DNA from 2 places in the Clostridium cylindrosporum DSM 605 genome. Region 2 is predicted to be linked to the other one. Evidence: riboswitches for the same ligand, from Rfam matches in the RefSeq annotation. Region 2 holds a riboswitch; the other holds the start of a gene.
The links. A riboswitch is a leader RNA that binds a small molecule or an ion and turns the genes downstream of it on or off. The one in region 2 is predicted to bind cyclic di-GMP.

Region 1: another riboswitch for cyclic di-GMP. It lies ahead of CLCY_RS08205 (methyl-accepting chemotaxis protein); the one in region 2 lies ahead of CLCY_RS01320 (hypothetical protein).

Annotation. Positions count from the first base shown of each region.
Region 1 covers NZ_LFVU01000026.1:260,575-273,120, reverse strand. Annotated here, with positions in the region: gene CLCY_RS08210 (RyR domain-containing protein) at 1-781, opposite strand, end outside; gene CLCY_RS08205 (methyl-accepting chemotaxis protein) at 974-2,680, opposite strand; cyclic di-GMP riboswitch class I at 2,777-2,866, opposite strand; gene CLCY_RS08200 (YbgA family protein) at 3,027-3,998, opposite strand; gene CLCY_RS08195 (anti-sigma-I factor RsgI family protein) at 4,421-5,068, opposite strand; gene CLCY_RS08190 (NAD(P)-dependent oxidoreductase) at 5,627-6,859, shown strand; gene CLCY_RS13355 (anti-sigma-I factor RsgI family protein) at 7,134-8,147, opposite strand; gene CLCY_RS08180 (pyridoxal phosphate-dependent aminotransferase) at 8,558-9,751, opposite strand; gene CLCY_RS08175 (amino acid ABC transporter permease) at 10,028-10,693, shown strand; gene CLCY_RS08170 (amino acid ABC transporter permease) at 10,674-11,330, shown strand; gene CLCY_RS08165 (amino acid ABC transporter ATP-binding protein) at 11,367-12,155, shown strand; gene CLCY_RS08160 (transporter substrate-binding domain-containing protein) at 12,152-12,546, shown strand, end outside.
Region 2 covers NZ_LFVU01000002.1:144,487-157,032, forward strand. Annotated here, with positions in the region: partial or broken gene CLCY_RS14135 (hypothetical protein) at 61-252, opposite strand; gene CLCY_RS01275 (acylphosphatase) at 249-587, opposite strand; gene CLCY_RS01280 (amidase domain-containing protein) at 652-1,320, opposite strand; gene CLCY_RS01285 (YkvA family protein) at 1,427-1,807, opposite strand; gene CLCY_RS01290 (ABC transporter ATP-binding protein) at 1,987-2,724, opposite strand; gene CLCY_RS01295 (ABC transporter substrate-binding protein) at 2,705-3,715, opposite strand; gene CLCY_RS01300 (ABC transporter permease) at 3,730-4,482, opposite strand; gene CLCY_RS01305 (thiamine-binding protein) at 4,454-4,744, opposite strand; gene CLCY_RS01310 (TatD family hydrolase) at 4,760-5,500, opposite strand; TPP riboswitch at 5,562-5,663, opposite strand; gene CLCY_RS01315 (EFR1 family ferrodoxin) at 5,759-6,523, opposite strand; cyclic di-GMP riboswitch class I at 6,649-6,735, shown strand; gene CLCY_RS01320 (hypothetical protein) at 6,785-7,693, shown strand; gene rarD (EamA family transporter RarD) at 7,825-8,727, opposite strand; gene CLCY_RS01330 (glycerophosphodiester phosphodiesterase) at 8,967-9,887, opposite strand; gene CLCY_RS01335 (polyamine aminopropyltransferase) at 10,174-11,700, opposite strand; gene CLCY_RS01340 (DUF350 domain-containing protein) at 11,719-12,141, opposite strand; gene CLCY_RS01345 (DUF4178 domain-containing protein) at 12,159-12,546, opposite strand, start outside.

The DNA of each region.
Region 1 (12,546 bases), on a different contig from region 2:
CATAGGTTAAAAAATATAATTCAGACTCAGATTTTCCTGCATTTTTATAATGAATAGCACCTTCAACACCTAGTGGAATTATTAAGTTATGGCATTTTGAAAGTCTCGTAAGATTAGGATTATTATTCATTTGCCATACAAAATCAAGTGCTGTTCTCTCCCATGAAAGACTTTTACTTATATTAACTCCCTTTGAACGCAAATCATCTGCATTAATAACTACTATGGTATTTTTCAGATGATTCTTCTCTAAATGATTCCAAAGATTATTTGAACTTGCAAGGTTATTTGTCTTATAAATTATTATTGGGGATTTTCCACTAGTCTTTAATGCTACTGGCCAAAACTCTTCACTAGAATTAAATCCATTATTCTCATCATCTAGTATAACTATATCCGCATTCTCATCGTCATTTATAATATTAAATAATTTAGGTACTCCTGATTTAGGCCCTTGAAATCCAAGGTATTCCTTTACACGAAAAACCTTCTCTTTACCATTTTTTCTTTTCGGAAAAGTACCTAGCTCTACTGTTGAAATAAGAGCTTCTTCATTTATATTACCTAGACTTAAATCTATCTTTGGTGAAATGACATTTGCCTCTGTACCTAAAGCAACAAGCTTTGATAGAAGAAAGTCATCACCTAACTTCACACTTTTATGTACCCTAGGATAAGCCTTAAAACTTAATCCCTTTGTATCCTTATCGTTAGTTCTCCATTGAAATAAATTTACTGCTATATCACCTGTTACAACTATATTTACATTTTGATTTTTCATATCTTCACCTCTTCCTAGAGTAAATCCTTTGAAAGTATTGTTATTATTGTATCCCTAGAGTATTAATTCATCAAGTAGATACTTAAATGTACTTTAGTATAAAATATATACTGTGTAAAAATTAAGAGAATAACAATATACCTACTTTAATATTGTTATTCTCAACTATAAATTTATTTTCTTTAATTATTCTTATATATTAAACTTCGCAACTAAACTGCTAAGCTCCTGTGCAAGTTCAGCTTGATCCTTTGCAACTCTTGTAACTTCCTCTATTGAATTTGTAGTCTCCGTAACATTTTCAGAGATTTCATAGGTACTTGCTGTAGCTTCCTCAACTGCACTTGCTATAGCCTCTACCCCTACATTAATCTGCTGAGTTTTTGTTGATATTTGATCTGTTCTATCTGCAAAGTCGTGTACTAGTGCACCTACATACTCCGCATCCCTTTGGTATTGTAATCCAGTATCTACTAAAACCTGATAATCAACAATTACCTTTTCATCAATAAAGTTTAATATACCCTCTGCATTTTCTGATAGGTTTTTAAATGCATCCTGAACCTGTTTTGTCATTTGTTGAATGCTAGTTACAGTTTCCGCTGATTGTTCTGATAGCTTTCGAACTTCTGAGGCTACAACTGCGAATCCCTTTCCTTGCTCACCTGCCCTTGCAGCTTCTATAGCTGCGTTTAAAGCTAACAGGTTAATTTGATCTGAAATGCTAGAAATAACATTTGCCATAACTCCTATTTCTTCTACCACTTTACCATCAGCAATTGCATTTATAATTTTTTCTTGTTTTTCTTTATATGTAATCTCAGCTACTTCCTTAGATCTTACTGCATTGTTGTTCATTTCCTTTGCTCTAACTTCTATGTCCTTAGCTGATTTATTGCCTTCAGTTGCCCTACTTAGTAAGTCCTCTGTTGATAAATGTATGTCTTTACTAGAATTAATAATTTCTTCTGTTGAAGCACTTGTTTCCTCCATACCTGCAGCTATTTCTTGCGAACCTGAGTTTATACTTTGGGTTTGTCCATTTATAACCTCAACTGCAGCACTTAGCTCCTGGCTAGAAGAACCTAAATTATGAGATTTGTCTATTATATCTTGAATAATAGACCTTAGGTTTTTATGCATTTCATTTAAATAATTAACTAGTACGCCAACTTCATCTCTACTGTCATGGTCTAATTCCTGTATTGCTAAATTTCTATTAGCAATTTCCCTTGCAAAGTTTACAGCAGTATGTATTGGTCTCGTTATACTAGTAGTGATTACAAATGCTATTAGTATAGATATTACTATGATACTTATAATTACGGTTATAATAATGCTCTTTGCCATGTTGCTACTATTAATAGTTATATTGTGTATTTCCTGTGCATGGCTCTTTGTTGAATTAATTAACTTAGACATGTTCTCACTTATTAACTTAACTTGACTTGCACATACTGTCTTTGTATTAGCTTTAGCCTCTTCATACTTTCCTTCTAGAGTTAACCTTGTAGTCTCCTCTCTTATTGGCTTCCAGTCATTAAATGCATCACGTGCATTATTAACTATGGACTTATCCCCCTCAAAACCTTGATAAACAGCATCAAATTCCTTTAAAATCTTTTCTTCAAGATCCGCTGCAATCTTTACAGAGTTTTCGATTTCTAATGGATTTGTAGACATTACTACATCCTTCATTTCTCTATGAATCTTGACTATATCGGTTTCTATCTGTAGTGCCGTATTGCTTATCGTAAATGACTGCTTGTACATCTTTTCTGTTAATTTACTTAAATCTGTTAAGTATTTAACCCCTATACCTCCTAAAACTCCAGAAAGTAAAATAACAATAAGAAAACCTACTCCTATCTTTTGATACAATTTCATACTTTTAAACATTTCCCCACATCTCCTTTATTTTCAAAAAAAAGCACCTATGAAATCATAGGTGCTTAATAATTAAAATTACAGTTTTAATAACTATAGTTAATATAATTCGGCAACCTGGCTATCATTGAATAATTTATTATCTTTAGACCCATGGCTTTGCGTCCTTACCTTTCGATAAGTTTGCTATTATCGTCAATCTAATATTAAGTTTTGTAGGAAGTAGTCCTATTACTAATTATACATCTTTTATTATAAACATAACTTTATTACATTTTTACCTTTTATTACAATATCGTTCATTTTCGTATAAATATTAACCTTAAATACTCTAAAAACCTTATTTTACTTAGTGTTACTATACACCTTTTCCTGAATCTGTAACATCTACAAGGTCTCCTGGAAAGGTTTCGAATATGGTTTGACTTAATAAATACTCATTTTGAAATCTTATAACCCAGGAATGAACAATTGCTAATGGAACAGAAAATGGCACCTTCTTAGTACGATAATTTTCTAAACTATCAAGGAAAAACGCCTTTTCTTCCTGGGAAAGCTCATTTGAAAAATACCCAAATAGATGAAGAAGCATATTTATATTACGCATAGTAGTTGGTGCAATAGATAGAGCTTTATGTAGATAATGCTCATACTCATTAAATAAATCATCGATATCTATTTTCTTATGGTCACCTATTATTTGACCTAGCTTCTTTTGATTTCCTGGACTATGTGCCATAAGTAGATACTTATTCTCACTTTGAAACCCAATTAAAGATTCTATACATTTCCTTTTCTTAATCTCTCTAAAATCAACAAAAGTGAATATTTTAGTTAAAAAATGTTCTCTTATATTATAGTTTGTAAGTCTCCCCTCATCTTCAATAGGGACTTGATTAAACCTAGTTACAATCTTGTCTGCAAATAACCCTCTACCTTTTTCTACTACAGATGCAGACTTTCCATGATTATTATATACCTTTACATCTCTAACTCCACAGGAAGGGGAACGACTCTTTAGTATTGCCCCATGTATCTCATCAGATGACAATTCCTCTATAAATTTATCAGAGAATTCATTTACCTTATCAGTTAAGTCCTCTCCTGATTTAGAGAAGACTATTCTTTTTCCATTATCATTTGAAATTATCCTTAATGCCTCTCTAGGAATTGGTAGTCCTACAGCAACTTCTGGACACACTAATACAAAATTTACGTATGGCTTAAGTTTATTAACAAATGGACTTTTTGCAACTGCCCCATTATATCTGCAAGCTTCATTTTCTATACAATTACTTATTAAAATAGTAGGTTTCTTAAAGACTCTCATGACAAATTCAACCTCTCTTAATATCCTTTATTACTTAATTAAAAGATTACCCACTAAGATTATTTTTTATACTTATATAAAAAAAGAGTTGCAGCGATATAAATACCACTGCAACTCTTTCCTCACCATATTTTAGTCAATTACCCCATTAAACTTATATTATAAAAAACTAATTCTACACCTTACCACATCATTTTACAGTATTTTTTATGATGTAGCTAGTTTCTAAGGACCTAAGTTTAAGTCCTTTCTATATATAATACGATTTATAATTTGTAATCCTTGCAAAATTTAAATACTTTGCACATATTTTCCTAATTACTCAAATTTTTTAATAAAAAGAGTGTGTAAGACTAATCTTTACACACTCTCCTATTATGTAGCGATTTTTATATTGAAATAGTTAATTGGTGTACTATGTTTTACTTAGTAGTTGTAGTAGTTGTTGTACTACTCACAGGAGTCTTAGCTTTATTAGCTACATTCCCCTTAGCCTTCTTTACTTTTATAGCATACATAATGTTTTTTACACTTTCATCCTTGTACTTTTGGATAGTAGCAGTTGAATCTAGTGCTTGAAGCTTCTTTATTAGGTTAAGCTTCCCTGGAGTTATGCCATACTTCTTTGCCTCATCATGAAGAGATAATGAAACGCTTTCATTTTGTATAACTGCTTTTTTCTTATTTTTCTTTAAAGCTTCAGCAGCACCTGCATTTGCTTCACACTTTATTTTATCCGCAGTTGTTTTATTATTTGTTTCTGATGTAATTGCAACAACTGTTGATCCATCCTTTGTAATATAGTTATTACGTACAGAAGATGAAACTATTGTGTTAACAGCATTTTTAACACTAAGACCTGTTATCTTTACACCGCTTAATACCTTCTTACCTTCTTTATTACTCACTTCAACCTTTATAACCTTACCAGATGCATTTAATCCAAGTTCTATACTTGGCTTACTATCTAGGCTAAGGTATGATACTGGCTTTTGAATACTAGCAAGTGCTGAACTACCCCCAAGGCATAAAACCGCCATACAAGTTGCAGCTGCTATTTTCTTTTTCATAAGATTTCCTCCTTAGTAATTAAATTTTTCTTGGGATTCCATTTGTCTTAATGCATCTGTTAATATGCTTTATATACAAATTTAATATCTTCCTAATATTGATAGAACTTAAATCTTCAAAGTATATAGGTGTAATATTGTTACGTGGTAAAAAATTCTACAAATCTCATTTTTGGTTGTTTAATTCACTTTGATAATTTAAGTTAAATTTTCTACTAAGAATACATTAATAATCCCTTCCATATATAAAACGATTCACCATAAGAAATCCTTGCACTTTTAAGCTATTTATATTTAATAATAAAAAATTTATATGCAATATTCCTTCGTTAATTGTGTATAATCAGTTATTTATTTAACAGCAAAACCCTTAAGCTACCAAACTTACCGCTTAATTTTTTCTTAAAAACTTAAATACTATATTCCCTTACTCCAATTCTCTTTGTATAATGATTAATGTATTAAATTAAATAGAATTAACATGTAAAAGATAATGTTTTATATTTTTTATATTAAAATAATACGATATTAATTATTACTCGGAAAGGATGTGATTTTGTGGCTCATCATATTGTTGAAGAAGCTAAAAGATGTTTACAATGTAAGGTACCTAGATGTAGAACAGGTTGTCCAGTTAATACTCCTATAAATGAGGCTATTGCTATGCTTTTAGAGGGCAATATTGTGGAGGCTGGAGAAAAGTTATTCTCAAACAACCCTCTTTCAATTGTTTGTTCATTAGTATGTCCACACGAAAGATACTGTGAAGGTCATTGTGTACTTTCACATAAAAGCAACCCTATTCACTGGAGTTCTATTGAGCATTATATATCTGACTACTATCTAGATAAAGTAAATATAAATACTACGATAGACCCAAACAAGAAAGTAGCTATTGTAGGTTCAGGGCCTGCTGGAATTACAATTTCAATTATTCTTGCATCAAGGGGTTATGATATTACACTATTTGAAATGAATGATAAGATAGGTGGGGTTCTAAGATACGGAATACCAGAATTTAGATTACCTAATACTATTATAGATAGATTAACGGAAAAACTAAAATCTATAGGAGTTAAGATAAAACCTAATAGCTTAATAGGCTCTGTTCCTACTATCAATGATATATTTAGAGACGGATATAAGGCTATATTTATTGGTACAGGGGTTTGGAGACCTAATCCTTTAAACATTAAAGGAGAACATCTAGGTCATGTACACTACGCTATAGACTACCTAAAAAATCCTGATGTACATAACCTAGGTAAGAAGGTTTGTGTAATTGGCGCAGGAAATGTAGCTATAGATGTAGCTAGAACAGCTCTAAGAAAAGGCATAAAGAAAGTAGACATAATGTATAGAAAAGGCGAAGAGGATATGTCAGCTAGTAAGCATGAAATAACATATGCTAAGCTTGATGGAGTTAACTTTGAATTCTACAAAACCCCTGTTGAATTTAATGACGATGGAATAATATACTTAGATACTGAAAAGGTTACAGAGGACGGCAATGAAAAAGTAATAACCTTAGAAGCTTCTAAGAAACTATTTGAGGCAGACTCTATTATTATAGCAACTGGTCAAATGGCACGTATGAATACCTTCTCCTACTCAAAGGACCTTGAATTAAATGAATTTGGACTAGTTAAGGCAGATGAATTCGGACGTACAAGTCGTGATGGTGTTTTCGCATCAGGAGACGTAGTAACTGGTGCTAGAACCGTTGTAGAAGCAGTAAAGTTCTCTAAAAAAGTAGCAGATGCAATCGACGAATATATATCTGGAATATAAAACACTTTTAAGAATAATCAAAAGGTGCAATTGTTTAAAACAATTGCACCTTTTAGACTTATTATAGAGTGATCTATTCTATTAACTTGTTTGCTTAATTTGTTCAATAGCTAACTAGCGCTAATACCCCCGCTTTTATAAGTGGTGGGATGGGCGGTGGTATAGGCGATGCTAAGCTACTAGATAAAGACTTCTAAAAATCAATGGTATTAAAAATCCCCTGATTCAAGAATTCTGTTTATAGTAATGTCTATTTTGTAGTAATGTCTATATTTTACTTGTTACCTTTGCCGTTGCTGCTTGCTTTACCGTTTGCACTAGCATTATTTGTTTTGTTGTTTGAAGTGTTCTTAACTGTAGTCTTTACCATACTCTTTGTAGTAGTGTTGTTTGACTTAGTCATTGTCTTATTTATCGTCATTGTCTTATTCTTATTAACTACAGTAATATTCTTAGTCTTAGTGCTTGTAGCCTTCTTAGTTTCTTCTACATTATCTTTAGTACTTACATCAGTCTTGTCAGTTGTAGTGTCAGTTGTTGTAGTTCCTGGTGTAGTTGCTGTAGTTTTAGTTGTATCTGTAGTTGTATTTGTATTTGTAGACGTAGTTGGTGTTGTTGAAGTTCCTGGTGTATTTGTTGTTGACGCTGTTGTTCCTTCTGTCTTATCAGTTACAGTAGTTTCAGCTTTATTAGCAACATTGCCCTTACCCTTCTTCACCTTTATAGCGTACATAATATTCTTTACGCTTTCATCTTTGTACTTTTCTACAGTAGCAGTCTTGTCTAATACTTGAAGCTTCTTTATTAGATTAAGCTTTCCTGGAGTTATATTGTACTTCATTGCTTCTTCACGAAGAGATAGTGAAACCTCTCCCTTTGCTATAGCTGCTGTTTTATCGCTTTCCTTTAAAGCTTCAGTAGCACCTGCTTCTGCTGCTGTTTTTATCTCATTTGAAGTTTCTTTATCGTCTGTTTCTGCTGTAAGTGCAACAACTGATGAACCATCCTTAGCTATGTAATTCTTTTGGATAGCTGATAGAAGTAGTGTATTAACAGCCTTCTTAACATTAAGACCTGTTATCTTTACTCCATTAAGTATCTTGCTACCATCTTTATTACTTCCCTCAACCTTTATAACCTTACCAAATGCATTTACTCCTATTTCTACACTTGGATTAATGTCTAAGCTAAGGTATGATACTGGTGTCTTGTATTGAGCATATGCAGCTCCCCCTCCACCTAAACATAAAACTGCCATACATGTTGCTATTGCAATTTTCTTTTTCATATAGTTTACCCTCCATCATATCTACTAAATATACCAGGGATTGTATTTATCTTTAGTGTAGTTAATTCGTTGAGTCTTTAGATCTTATTTGATTTAACCTAAGTTTAAGTTAGCATTTATATTAGTCACTATTAAAGGGCTTCAAAGTTGTAACCTTTAAAAATGCTTATTTGATAGCCAAAGTTATATGTACTGAATATGTGATATAGAAATTATATAAATCATGTCTACATGGTTTTTATTTTTATATTGTGGTTAATCACAATTTCTAAAGACTCACTTTCAACCCCTTCTATACATAATACGATTTAGCTTTATAAATCCTTGCAAAGTTTTTTAAAATTTTTTTGAAATATTTTTATAAAGTAAAATAAAAGGGATTAGAATACTTTCTCTAATCCCTTTTATTATTATTTTGTAGATATATCTATGTTATTCTTATTCCATTTATCCCTTAATGTCTTTAGTCTATCTACTGCATCCTTTAGAGTTTCTGTCTTCTTCGCAAAATGCAGTCTTATTAGATGATTCACTGGTTCCTTAAAGAAACTAGAGCCTGGGACAGCTGCTACCCCTACTTCTTTAATCATCCATTCACAGAATTCTACATCAGCAATTTTACCACCAGTAAATTCACTTATATCAACAAGTACATAGTATGCACCTTGTGGAGTTATAAATTTTAGTCCCGCTTCATCTAGACCCTTTATGAATAAGTCCCTTTTCTTTGTATATAATTCTTGAAGATCCTCATAATATTTATCTGGCATCTCAAGCCCTGGAATCGCTGCCTTTTGAAGTGGTGATGCAGCCCCAACAGTTAAAAAGTCATGTACCGTACGGGCTTTATCTATAATATATGATGGCCCTATTATATAGCCAAGTCTCCATCCAGTTATAGCATAGGTTTTTGATAGCGAACTACATGAAATAGTTCTCTCAAACATCCCCTTTAATGAAGCAAAGTAAACATGTTTATTTGGTTTCATAACTATATGCTCATATACCTCATCAGTTATAACAAAGGTATCATGCTTCTCTGCCAAATCCGCTATAAACTGCAATTCTTCCTTTGTAAATACCTTCCCTGTAGGGTTAGAAGGATTACATATAATAATAGCCTTTGGCTTTTGTTCAAATGCACGGGTCAATTCATCCTTATCAAAGTTAAAATTAGGAGGGTTTAATGGAACATATATAGGCTCTGCACCTGATAAAACAACATCAGCTACATAATTTTCATAAAAAGGAGAAAACACTATAACCTTATCTCCTGGTTCACAAGCAGTCATCATAGCTACCATCATAGCTTCAGTACTTCCACAGCTAACTACTATATCAGTGTATGGGTCAATATCTATTCCCATAAATTTTGACTGCTTCTTAGCAAGTGCCTTTCTAAATTCCTCAGAACCCCATGTTATCTCATATTGATGAGGGCCTTCCTTTGCTACCTTCTTAAGCTCCTTCAATAACTCTTTAGGTGGGTCAAAGTCAGGGTAGCCTTGAGATAGATTAATGGCACCATATTGGTTAGATATTCTAGTCATTTTTCTAATTATAGACTCAGTAAAAAAGTCTAAACGCTTACTTACCTTTGGCATATGTATCACTCTCTATTCTTGTAATATTTTAGTCCTCTAAGCTATTTATCTGTATAGTAAATTGTTATTTTATATATTAACATTTTTTTCATTATTCTAAAACATCCTCATAAACAGCTCATTTCCATACCCTTCTACCTTCACTTCTCATATATAATTAAAATTATGTTTTAACCAGTAATTGACATGTAAAATTATTCCTGATATAATTCACATTATTCACATGGGTTTAGTATACTATAAAATAACTCTTAAGTTAAAAGTAGGTGATTAGATATGAATTTGGACCTTTCATTTATGCAGAAGCATATACCTGTTTTTATAGATGCAAGCATCTTAACCTTCCAGATAGCACTTATAGCTATAGCGCTATCTATAGGAATAGCTATTATGAACAACTTCATATATCAACTAAATATTAAACCCCTCTCATTTATTGTTAAGGCTTATGTTGAGGTTGCACGTAACACTCCTTTTTTAATACAGTTATTTTTTCTGTATTTTGTTCTACCGACCTTTGGAATAAAGCTTAGTGGATTTGTTGCTGCAACTATTGGTCTTAGCTTCTTAGGGGGAGGATATATGACAGAAAGTTTTAGGGCAGGGATAGAAGCAATTTCAAAACCACAAATTGAATCTGGATTATCAATTGGACTAAGCAGATTCGAACTTCTTAAGTATGTGATACTTCCACAGGCTGTAAACATATCAATACCAGCCTTAATTACAAACGCTATATTCCTACTTAAGGAAACATCAGTAGCATCTGCTATAGCTGTTCCAGAACTTTTACACACTACAACTGGACTTATAGCAATCTACTACAAAACATATGAAATGCTTCTTATGCTAACAATTTTCTATGTGGTTTTATTTGTACCAATTTCACTATTACTATCCTTTTTAGAAAGGAGGATGAAATATGGACAATACGGGGCTTAACCTTGTTATAAAATCACTGCCACTTTTATGGGATGGACTACAGCAAACACTATATGTAGCAGTGGTCTCAATCATAATAGGGATATTAGGTGGTATATTATTTGGAATTATAAGATCTTCTAAAAACATATTATTTGGAATCATAACAAGAATATTTATTGAGTTTTTTAGGGCTGTTCCACTTTTAGTATGGCTGTTTATATTTTTCTTCGGTCTTCCACTTGCATTTAATATGGATATCTCTGCTAAATCTACATCTATTATAGTTTTTTCACTTTGGGCTATTACCGAAATAGGTGAAATAGTTAGAGGTTCCATAGAGTCCATTCCAAAGGGACAAGTAGAGGCTGGAAAGTCACTAGGACTTAATAGACTAGAACTATATAGATATGTTCTTTTACCACAGGCTATTAAAAGAACCATACCATCAAGTATAAATGTGTGTACAAGAGTTATAAAAACTACTTCCCTTACAGTTTTAATTGGGGTTGTGGAGCTTATAAAAGTTGGACAACAAATTATTGAAAGAACTAGTCAATCAGCAGTTATATATACAAGCTTATTTGTTATATATTTTCTGCTTTGCTACCCTCTTTCACTATACTCTAAAAAACTTGAAGGAAAATTCTCGCTTTAATCCGATAGTAAATCATGTTGAAAAGGAGGATTAGTTATGGAAGAAAAGATATTTAAAGAAGAGGAAGTTTTAATTGAACTTCATAATGTTAATAAATTCTTCGGGGACAAGCACATCTTAAAGAATATAAACTTACAAATTCATAAAGGTGAAGTTATTGTAATCCTAGGCCCAAGTGGCTGTGGAAAAAGCACACTACTAAGGTGTCTTAATGGGCTTGAGGATGTTCAGTCAGGTGAAATAAACTTTAAAACTAAGCTACTCACCTCTAAAAAAACAAACTGGAGACAGATAAGACAAGATATAGGAATGGTTTTTCAAAGTTATGAACTTTTTCCCCATATGACCGTAATGGATAACATACTTCTTGGACCACTAAAGGTTCAAAGGAAAAAGAAGGAAGAGGTCCTAGGAGAAGTTGAAGTTCTACTTAAAAAGGTAGGCCTTCTAGACAAAAAGAACTCCTACCCTAGAGAGTTATCAGGTGGGCAAAAACAAAGAATTGCAATAGTTAGGTCACTAGCTATGAATCCTGAGCTTATGCTCTTTGATGAAGTTACAGCAGCTCTTGATCCTGAAATGGTCAAGGAGGTTCTAGAGGTTATTCTATCACTTGCTAATGAAGGAAGAACTATGGCAATAGTAACCCACGAAATAGGCTTTGCAAGGGCCGTAGCCGACAGAATTATCTTTATCAATGAAGGTGAAATTTGTGAAATAAGTGACCCAGTGTCTTTCTTTAAAAATCCTAAAACAGAAAGAGCTCGTCACTTCTTAAGCCAATTCACATATATAGAAAACATGAAAGGAAGGGATATTAAATGAAAAAACTTTTAGCACTAATAACAATCTTATTACTATCAATAGGAGTATTCGTTGGATGCGGTACTAAAGAAGCTGCAACATCATCTAATACAGAATCAAATAAATCTTCTAATATAAGTTCAATCGAACAAATAAAGAAAAACGGAAAAATTAAGATTGGTGTATTTACAGATAAACCTCCATTTGGATTCGTAGATGAAAAGGGCAAAAACGATGGATTCGACGTTGAACTTGCAAGAAGATTTGTAAAGGATCTACTTGGAGACGAATCAAAAATTGAATATGTACCATTAGAGCCAGCTAACAGAGTACCATATCTTGAATCAAACAAGGTTGATCTAATTATGGCTAACATGACTGTAACTGATGAAAGAAAAGAAAAGGTTGATTT
Region 2 (12,546 bases):
TTTCCCATTTGAATTTAACATCCATATACTTGGCCCACAACCTGGACATGAATTAGGTTGTGCATGAAATCTTTTGTTTAATATGTTTAAATACTCTAATTTACATTCACTGTACATTTTAAAACTTTGCATTGTTGTTTTATCTCTATCACAGGGCGTAGATTTTATAATAGAAAATCTATGCCCACAGTCGGTACAATTTGTAAAAGCATATTCATATCTCTTATTTTGCTTGTCTTTTATGTCCTCTATGCACTTATTACATTACATGTAACAATATCAGGTGATATTAAAGTAACCTCTTGATCTATGCTCTTACTTTCTCTTATCTGAAAATCTTTATAATACATTGGTTTCTTATCTCTAGTAGTAATGTTATTAATTTTAGCTAAATGAGGATGATTATATTTTAGATTATATAAAAACTCATTGATATCCGATTCTTTCCCTTCAATATCTATATATAATCCACTTAAGTTATTATATACAAAACCCTTCAGGCTATTTTTTATTGCAGATCTATATATAAATGGTCTAAAACCTACTCCTTGAACTATTCCTTTAACATTTATGATAGTTCTTCTCATACTTATACTAACCTGTACCTTCCTTATAATTGCTTTCAAGTATGAAACATAATACAACTTCCTATTAACTCATTCTATAAATCCTTACTCCTCCTTCTGGCTCAGCAGCAAGTAGAGACCTATTATTTGAATCATATGAATGTGAAGCACATATCAAATCTCCATTATCATAGTCTACAATTATTAAGGTATGATAAGCTTTCCCGTAGGAATCAAGTAGTGATAATGCGTCACCTCTTACGCCATAATTGTATATTTCTCTAAAGGATTCTAAATTCTCAAAATAAGAACTACCGAAGTCTTTAAATGCATTTGCATTTGCTCTCCAATATAGCGCAAAGGCACTTGCACCTCTCCATGTAGATGATATTAACTTAACATCCCATTTATTTCTTGACCTACAAAACCAGCTTTTGAGACTAGTTGCATCTCTACCAATCATTGGCTTTCCACCTGCATATAATGCCTGAGAAACAAAGTTAGCACAATCTCCCCCTATACCGGCATAATGCGGATAGTTCGGATTATAATTCAGTGCATATTTCATTGCATAATCAACTGCATTTTTAGGTGAATAAGCATATTTTATTTTAACCTTAGGCTCTGGAATTACACTATCATCATATACACCTATTAAAGCATTTTTATAAAGAGTTTCCATTTCATGATAAGATATATTTTTGTATTTAGGATTATGAAATATATCATCATAAATCTTCTTTTTATCTATCATTCAAATCCTCCTATTAATAATAATAAACATCACTAATATTAAATATTATTACTAATAGTATTTTAGTCCTAAAACTTATACATTTAATTGACTTTTTAGCTACTTACTATATTTTGTCATCAATTTCTTTAAAATCATCCTCTAAAGCATTATTAAATAACTCTTTAGTTTTCTCCTTAGCTCTATTTTTAGTTTCTGGAGATATATAGATAGCTATTATACTTAGTGCTGAAATTATCGCAGTTAAATCATCTCCAAATCCTACAACTGGTACTATATCCGCCATTAAATCAGTGGGTACTATAAAGTATCCCAAAGCACCTATAATTGTTGTCTTAGCTTTCTTAGGTACATCAGGGTCCTTCAGTGAGTAAAACAATAATAAAGCTCCATAAACCACTGAGACTTTAGCCTTTGATAATACTGATTTTATCTTTTTAAATAATGAATCCTCTGAGTAATCTTTATTATACTGGTTATCTACCATATTTCATCCTACTTTCATTACACAAATTTAATAATTACATTTTATCATATAAGATTTATAATTTTTATTTCTGAGTTAAATTTAGCACAGGTAACTTAAGGTTTATAAGTTATATGCTACTATAATAAAATAATAGAGTAGATTTAAAATTCTAAATCTACTCTATCAATAACTACTTATTAAAAAATGCGTAAAATATCTTCTTTTATATTTAAAAGTTCCTTGGAAAGAAGTCTTTTTTCCTTATATTCCTTAAAGAAATCTAAGTATATCTCTTCTTTAATTATTCCAGGCCTTGAGTCCATTACGTATATTCTATCTGATAAGAATATAGCTTCTTCAATATCATGTGTTATAAAAAGTATTGTAGTGTTTAAGGAATTCTTCATTTCTAAAAGCCATTTTTGCATTTTGCTCTTTGTGATTGAATCAAGGGCACCAAAGGGCTCATCTAAAAGCATTATCTCATCTGTTGATAGAAATGTTCTAAGAAAACTTGCTCTTTGTTTCATTCCTCCTGAAAGCTGATATGGATACTTTTCTCCATATCCTTCAAGTCCCATCATCTCCATATAACTTTTGGCTCTCTGTCTTGACTCCTTTTTATTCTTACCTTTTATATCTAATGGCAATACAACATTTTCTATAATACTTTTCCAGGGTAGTAGTAGGTCTTTTTGCTGCATATAGCCAATATCTCCACTTACTAAAAGGTCACCTGAATCTTGTTTTTCAAGGCCTGTTATAATATTAAATATTGTACTTTTACCACAGCCACTTGGTCCTAAAATAGAAACAAACTCTCCTTTAGCTATATTTATGGAAATATCTTTTAGAATCCTTTTATCATCAAAGCTTTTATTAATATTCCTTAAACTAATTAAAAAGCTTTGATCTTTATTTTGGTAAGAATTCATTTGTAAATGCATCTTCAGCCTTTAGATCCTTCTTAATTATTCCCTTGTCCTTTAGAAACTTAGCATAATTACTCCATACTTCTGCTTTCATAGCTCCCCATTTAGGTGCATCTGCTATATATTGATTTGCTAAATACTTTTGACTATCAACAGCTAGTTTTTCATTAATTTCTGGAGCATATTTTAGAAGAATCTTTGCACTTTCCTCTGGATTCTTTATAGCATATTCATATCCCTCTTGTGTTGCCTTTAGGAACTTTCTAACCTTTTCTGGATTTTCCTTTATAACCTTATTATTTGTAATTAATATTGGTGTGTAATAATCAAGTGCTGGGTCTAAATCCTTAACCGCTATATAGTTTAAATCAATATCTTTTATCTTTGCCTCAATTCCTGTCCAACCTTCAAAAATCCATGCAATATCTATATTCTTTTTCGTAGCAGCGAAGAAATCATCGTTTCCTATACTAATGTTCTTAAGCTTTTTATAATCTGCTCCACTTTTCTCCATAACAGCCTTTAAAACTGCTTCCTCAGATGGTGACCCCCATCCTCCGTAGGTTTTGCCTTCAAAATCCTTAACATTTTTAATGTTTTTACTCTTAAGAGACGCAAATCCAGAAGTATTATGCTGAATAACTGTAGCAATTGCCTTTATTGGAAGGGGCTGATCCCCTGTTAATGCATATGTTACATCTTCTTGGTAACTTACTCCAAAGTCACCTTTACCTGTAGCTATAAGAGTTCCTGTTCCACCTTCTGATGGCTGAACTATTTGAACATCTAATCCCTCAGCTTTATAGTATCCCTTTTCTAAGGCTACATATAGACCTGTATGATTCGTATTTGGTGTCCAGTCAAGTACAACAGTTGTCTTTTCTAATTGTTTTGATTCCTTATTCTCATCTTTCTTATCTACTGAACATCCACTCATTACAAGAGCAGATATTGTTAGTGCAACTACTAAAGATAAAAACCTATTTTTTTTCATATGTCCTTCACCTCTTACTTCCAATGAATTAGTTTTTTTCCTAGGAAATCTATAGCATAGATTATCAAAATAGTAATAAATACTATTACCAATATTGATGCAAATACCTTATCTAAAGCATATGCACTTTTCGCTCTGACCATATAAACACCTATACCCTTATCTCCTCCAAGCCATTCCCCTATAACAGCAGACATTATCATATAAGTCGCAGCAATTTTAAGACCTGAAAATAGGTTCACCATTGCATATGGAAGCTTTAAATGATAAAAAGCTTGTAGCCTTGATGCCTTTATAGTTGAAAATAGATTTATGTAATCCCTATCAATTTTCTCAAAACCATCTACTAAACTTATAACTATCGGGAAGAAACATACCATTATAACAACTATAATCTTAGGTAATATTCCAAACCCAAACCATATTATAAACAAGGGAGCAATTGCTATGGTAGGTATAGTCTGGGATATTACTAAAATTGGGTATATTGATTTCTTTACTACATTAAAATTATCCATTACTACAGCTAACATAAAGGACAATAAAATAGATACTACAAATCCTATAAAGGACTCATATAATGTTATTTTCGTATGACCTGCTATTATAGGAAAGTCCTTAATAAGAGTGTCAACTATATTAACTGGAGAAGGAAGAATGTACTGTGGTATATGCTCAAAAACTACAATACCCTGCCAGAGCAGAATAATAGTAATTACTGTAGCTATAGGATAAAGCCTATTTTGTATACTTTCCAATCTTTTCATCAATAGTCACGCCTTCACTTTTGTAATCTATCTTTACAACTGAAACTACCCTTGAAGCACCTTCCTCAACACATATGTGTTGAGCCTTTTTCACGATCTCTAAAAGGGTATCTAAGTCCCCCTCCATAGTTGTTTCCATTGGGCCAACCACATATTTTACACCAGTTGATGCAATATATTCAATAACCTTATCAACTACAGGATATACTCTCTCCTCTGGAACAGCAGGAACTACTTGAAGACTTACATTTATTTTACTCATCTGTTTCACCTCCCTTTAATAATCATCCATTATTATATTAAAATTATTTAAAATTTCATCTTTAACCTCATCATAATGAATTCCCTTTATTAATGAAATTTGCTTTACTATATTTTTAACTTCCACTGGATATCCATACTTGCCATTTACCCACTCTAAGGCGTTTGGTCCATCTGTTTCTGTAAGAATTCTATCTAGTGGAAGAGCTTCAACTATCTCCTTAGTTAACTCTGAACTTTCAATATCAACACTTATTGTGAAATAACATCCATAATCTAGAAGCTTTCTAAATACATCCATAGGACCACTATACCAATGAATTATAGGATTTCTTAAGCTATACTTTCTTAAAAATTCAAGTATTTCTATCTCTGCACCTTTAGTATGTATATTAGTGAGCTTATTATATTCTCCAGCTTTTGCTAGAAAATATTTAAATACCTTAACCATATAAGGATATCTTTCTTTCTCTAGCACCCAATAATAATCAAGACCTATCTCACCTATTACCCTTGACTCTCTTATATATTCATCGAATCTATCTAGTTCTTTATGGTTTTCATATGCTTTCCAAGGATGTATGCCAAAGCATGGGATTATATATTCATTTTCCTTGCTTAACTCTCTTGTAAATAAATAGCTTGCTTCATCCATAGAACAGGCAAGGGTTTTAATTGAATTTTCCCTTATCATATCTAGGACATAGCTTAGGTTATTACCATAAAAGTCTAAATGATTATGTGCATCAATAAACATATTTCCTCCAAAACATTCCCTTAAAACAAAAATGCACTATTAAAAATAGTGCATTAAAAACATTCATTCCAAACAGCTTCCCTCCGTCGGTGTTATCCGTATCAGGTTCAAAGGGTTAAAGTTTTTTACTTCTCTCAGCCAAAAGGCACCCCTAGCACTACAAAATATATTAAATTATACTACAACTTATATAATAACATTTCTTTTCACTGATGGGAATGCATTAGTGAAAGTTATTTACGTAAATACACTTTTCTTTTATATCAATTCATTAATATCTATGCTAGGGTGCTTATACCTTTCTTTCTTCACTGTTTTCTTTCCTATGTTTATTGCTTCTTTAGGACATAGGTTTATACATGCCAAGCAATCACTACATTTTTTATTCCAAGTAGGCTTTCCATTTACTAATACAATATTATTACTAGGGCATACTCTACTACATATATCACAGGATACACACTTGTCATTAACATTAAAGTTCTTATCTTTGCTTTTATATAAATCTTTCCACATATTATATAGGGCAAAATGAATACCGAGTCTTCCACCTAAAGGCTTAACTTCTCTATTTTTAATACTTATAGCTATCTCTGATATAATAGGTTCATTTTTCTTTATAGATTCCCCTACTCTTTCAGGAGTAGCACTTCTTCCAGCTCTTATATAATTAGATACGTATTTGATAGTGAAATAATTTGAAATCTTATTTTTGCCATTTAAAAGCTTATTAATATGTCTAAAGCTCATATTAGCTCCTCCGCCACCAGTAACACCTACTGAGAAAATATAAGGATTTCCTTCTATATTCACCTTACTTAAAAACTCCTCTAAAACTATAGGCACTGATCCCACATGTATGGGATATATAAACCCTACTACATCTGCATTTATATCAAACTGCTTGTCCTTTAGTAACTTGGAAGCTGAAAAAACTTCTCCCTCGCATAAATCCTCACAAATTCTCTTGGCTACGTATAGACTATTACCTGTAGATGAAAAATAATATACTTTTACACTCATTAAATTCTACTCCTTAAAACACTAATTCTTATACATATATATACAATTATAATCTATTATAATAAAATTAAAAGTCTTATTACTTTCTGTATAATTTTTTGGTATAATAAAACAAATATTAATAATTCTGAAAAAGGCAAATTTGTCGAAAGGCAAAGACGCAAAGCTATGGACCTAAGGGGTAATAACCCTATGGCTGCCAGGTTACCAGGACTCCATATAGGAGCCTCTTGAGCTTTTCAGTATAAAGGAGAGGTTATTATGAAATTTGCAAAAATTTTTTCTATTACTTTATTGATCACAATTCTTATCATACCAACAAGTATAGTTAAAGCAGAAACTATTCAAACCGGTAATTCTATTCCAAATAATGTAGGCTTTTCTACTTGGTTATGGAACACCTCTGAAATAGTAAACAACTCAGAGGATATAATAAACTTTCTAGTAAAGAAAAGAGTTAATACTCTTTATCTTCAAATTGATTATAATTTAGATTATATGTATTACAAAAACTTTATAAGAAAAGCAGCTATGAATAATATAGTTGTAGAAGCTTTAGATGGAGCTCCAACTTGGGTGTCAGATGATGGCGGAATTCTTCAAGGGAGATTTTTCAATTGGCTTAGTAGATATCAAAAAGCTTCATCATTAAACGAAAGATTTAAAGGTGTTCATCTTGATGTAGAACCATATGGAAATGAGGAGTATGCTACAAACCAAAATAAAATAATATCAAAATATCAAGATCTTCTTCTAAGATCAAAAAATGCTTGTAAAAAACTAAATTTAAATCTAGGTATAGATATTCCATTTTGGTTTAATCAGATAAAGTATAATACTAGCTATGGTAATGGAAATCTTGCTGAATGGATATTTAAAAATATAAAGAGTGTTACAATTATGGCATATAGGGACATTGCCACTGGAGATAATGGAATTAATAAAATTGCTGAAGTCGAAATGAACTTGTGTAAAAAATATAATGTAAAAGCAACTATTGCTGTTGAAACTGGAAGCCTACCTGATACTACTTTTGTTACTTTCTTCGAAGAGGGAGAAAGTTATATGTACAACGAATTAAATAGAGTTTACTTAAACTATAATACTAATCCATCCTTTAATGGTTTTGCGGTACATTATTTCGATAGTTGGATAAACATGAAACCTTAATAATTTTAAGCTAAACTTTACTGAAATATACTATAAATTAAATATATTTAAAACTAAAAGCTAAAGCAATTGTATTCGTTGCTTTAGCTTTTATTATTTCTGCATATATTTATCAAAAGATATAATATGGATTACGATACTATATCACCTTTCTTTTCCTTCTTTACAAACTTTGTTTCTGATATAGAATATACTAGAAGTGAAAGCCATATAAATCCAAAGCTTATTAGGTGAACTATAGTAAACTTTTCATGAAATAAAAATATGCCTAATAATAAACTCATAGTAGGAGAAATATACTGAATAAATCCAAGAGTAGAAAGGGGAATTCTCTTAGCACCCTTTGCAAATAAAATTAAAGGTGTTGCTGTAACAATTCCTGAACAAACTAAAAGTATTGTTTGAAAAGCTGTAATATTCCCAAATGCCCCAATCCCATTAATCTGTCTTGTTATTATGTATATTAAGGCGAAGGGTGTAACAAGTGCTGTTTCTATTCCAAGGGAAACCATTGAACCAGCATTAGTAAGCTTTTTTAACAGTCCATATAGAGCAAAGGTAACTGCTAAGGCAATTGAAATCCATGGGACCTTACCATATTGGAATGTTAGAACTAATACTCCTGTTGTTGCCAAAATAAGTGCAGCTATCTGACCCTTTGTAAGCTTTTCCTTCAAAAATATAACTCCAAAAAATACAACTATTAAAGGATTCATATAATAACCAAGGCTAGACTCTACTATGTGATTTGAATTAACAGCCCAAATATATAATCCCCAATTAACAGTTACCATAGCAGCTGAAAGTGATATAAATAATAAGCTTCTTTTATTTTTAATAACCTCTATAAGTTCCTTCAATTGACCATTTCTCATTAATAGTATTCCAACAAATATAAATGCCCAGAATATTCTATTGGCAAGAATCTCAAATGGTGCTACGTTATTTATTGCCTTCCAATATAACGGTAATATACCCCATAAGAGATAGGAAAGTGTAGCATATATTACTCCCATTTTAGTTCTACTAATCATTTATTAACGCTTCCTTTCTGTCTTAAATTAATAAAATGCCCTAATTAATATACTAGCCTATTTTTCTTATTTTTTATATAGATATTAAGAGCCTTATATTATAAATATAAAAAACATTCAATCATATTTTAGTAAGTTAATGATTAAAACTCCTACATGAGAATAAAGTTATTTCAATCTCATATAGGAGCTTTGGCAAGATTCCCACTATTATATTAAAATGTATAGTCATTTAAAATTTAAGGAAACAAATAATTAGCTAATATGTTCATAAATTTATTCTTCTGCGGATAAATTATATCCTTAACCATGTAAGGATTATCAGTAATTATACTATCCACCTTTAAATCAATCATTTTCTTAATTAAACTCTGCTCATTAATAGTCCATACAAAAACTTGTTTTCCTCTTTCATGAATATTATTAACAACATTCTTATTTACAAAGTTTGATTCAATACCGTATATATCAATATAATCTAAATCATAAAACTTGCTATATGTAACCTTTGTCATAAAACAGGTTACTATCTTGGAGTCTAGTTCTTTTACTCTTCTTAATATCTCTTTATTCGAAGATGCTATTATACATTGGTTTTCTATTTTATTTGTTTTTACTAAATTAACAACTTTTTCTTCTATATTGCTATTTATATTATTGTCGTGTTTCATTTCTATGATCAATTTTGTTTTATCCTTAGAAAATTTAATTACTTCTTTGAGAGTAGGTATTTTTTCTCCAGTAAAACTAGGACTAAAGTGACTTCCTGCATCATAGGTTTTTACCTCATCATAATTAACTTCCCAAACATTTTTATCTATTCCCGTTGTTCTTTTGAAATTTGAATCATGAAGAAGAATCAACTCCCCATCCTTTGTCTCTTGAATATCAATTTCTATGTACTCTGCCCCACTAAGAAATGACTCTTTAAATCCGGCTAAAGTATTCTCTGGGGCTATTGCAGCTGAGGCCCTATGAGCTGTTACCTTAGGCTTATAGAAAAACTCATTATTAAAAAAAGTAGTACTGTGCATATAAAAAACTTTTGACTCAACACATAAAACTACTAAAATCACTATTAGCTTCAAAATAGTTATTAAAATTAATGTACTAAAATTATATTCCACCAAGGTTATAAAACTATTAAAAATTTTCTTCATAACTTCCTCTTGATCTTCTTTACTTGTTATATCTTAGCCATTAAAACCTTAGGCTAAAACTATATTCATCTTATAGCATTATCCTTTTGTATAGTTTTTATCAAAAATATTTTTATAAAATAACACTTTTAACTGCTGCAATATTATCTGTTGACTTCCTCTAAAATACAATACACCTCATAAGTTTTATATATCTTTAAAAAGAAAAAGTGCAAAATTCTAATTGAATTCACACTTTTATAAATTAAAAATAATATACAAATAATAAATTTTATATAAAACATTTTTATCTCCATACATTTACTGCATCTAAATAATACTTTAATAAATGTGGTTTTACTAAGGTATTTGTACTAAGACTACCCTTGATGACTATTTCATCTTTACTAAACTTAAATAGCCTATCTATACTTTCATCATTTAAAAATCTTGTTTCTATACCTACTTTAATATTCTTAATATTTATAGGGTACTTAGTAACTAACTGAAAACCCCAATCCCCAAAGGTAGGTACTTCAACGTGATAAGGAATAACATTAAACCCTTCCTCTTCTAAAGTCTTATTAATGCACCAATAAGCCTCTTTAGCATAATATGGACTTGTTGACTGGATAGCCATTGCCCCTGTAGAAGCTAAACTATTTCCACATAATCTGTAAAATACGTTTGTGTATAATTTGTTTAAACTTTCATTATTAGGGTCGGGTAAATCTACTATTATTACATCATAGACTTCTTTAGAATTTTCAATAAACTTAAATGCATCATCATTTACAATTCTTAGCTTACTACTACTTAAAGAGTTTTCATTAAGCTTTACTATATGCCTATTAGTTTTACCTAGCTTAACCATTTCTTTATCTAGGTCAACTAATGTGACTTTCTCTACCTTTGGATACTTTAATATCTCTCGAAGGGCAAGTCCATCACCACCACCTAGTATAAGAACCTTTTTAGCGTTTTTAGCTACATTCATTGGAATATGCACCAAAGTTTCATGGTATCTATACTCATCACTAGCAGAAAACTGTATATTCCCATTTATAAATAATCTTAAGTCATCCTTATGCTTTGTAAGTACTATATTTTGATACTTTGTTTGCTCCGACAAAATAACCTTATCTCTATAAAGCCTACCCTCAATAGACTTTGCTATATTATCAGAAAAAATTGTTCCACAAAGCATTAGTATAAGTATTATAATAGAAACTAGTTTAAAACTTCTAATATTGTCTATGTATTCACTATATCTATAAATTATAATAAGTGAAACAATTATATTTAAAGCTCCTACCAAAAATGCAGTTGTGAAATAACCGAATTTAGGAAGTAAAAACAATGGAAAAGCTATAGACCCAATTAACCCACCTATATAGTCGAAGCTAAATATTGTAGACAGAGTTATTCTAAGGTTCTTGGTATTATCCTCTATTATTCTAGTTAACAGAGGAATCTCAAGCCCTACTAAGGTACCTATAAGTATTATCTCTATGTACATTATTAACTCATAGCTTTCAATATAAATATTCGAAAGAAAAAGAACTAATGTACTTATTCCTCCTAGTATTCCTACACCTATTTCTACAGAAACAAACCAATCAAAAAGCCTTCTTTTAATATGCTTAGATAAATATGAGCCAAGACCCATAGCACTCATATATAATCCTATTGTTATAGAAAATTGTTTTATACTATCTCCAACTAAAAATGAACTAACTGCACTAATCAATACCTCATAAATAATTGAACATCCTGAAATTATTAAAGTTGTTAACATTAACAGCTTATAATCAAATTTTTTAACATCACTCATTTATTTCACCTATATAGTCTAATAAATAGCCCCACTTATTACAATTGATAATCCTATAAATAATCCCATAACCATAAGTCCAGCTGCAGGATTACCACTTTCAATCTCCTTATTTAGGTTATACTTTTTATTCATTGTAAGAATTGCTAAGTACCCTAGAATACATATACCAACTCCAATGAAGAAATATATTATTGTTCCCCTTACCCCATCTAATAAGGTAGTAGCCGCTCCTGAAATGTCTGGAGATATTATTGCGCTTTTTAGGATTACTCCTATTCCTATATATATTCCTGCTGTTATATAGCCTACTGCAACATTTCTGTTTTTTATTTCTGTTGGAAAGTGACATGGTATAACTAAATCAACTAAAAAGGTTCCTAAAATCATTAACACTATTCCTATTCCACAATACATTATCGTAATTAATATATCTTGCATTTATCAAATCCTCCTTTTTACTTACCAGAACTTATTCCATCTCCCGATGACGACCTTGAATTAACACTACTTTGTCTAATACTATCAGAGTAAGTTTTATACTTATTGCTATTACTAGGTGTAATCTTAGCGCCTTTATAATCACTATAACTATTTCTAAGATTTTTATATCTTCTTATATCCTTAGTATATCCCTTAGTATAATAGTAGCTTCTATAGTAGTGACTACTTATATCGCTACCCATATAAAGGGTATTTCTACTTGCATATGCGTATTCTCTTGAACTTACTTGTATCCGTGTCTTTGAATCCTCACCTTTATAAACTATAGCAATCTCATCAGATGTGATAATAGCCACTGCACCATCTTCTTCATTTTCTTGAACATCCTCAATAGATCCTTGA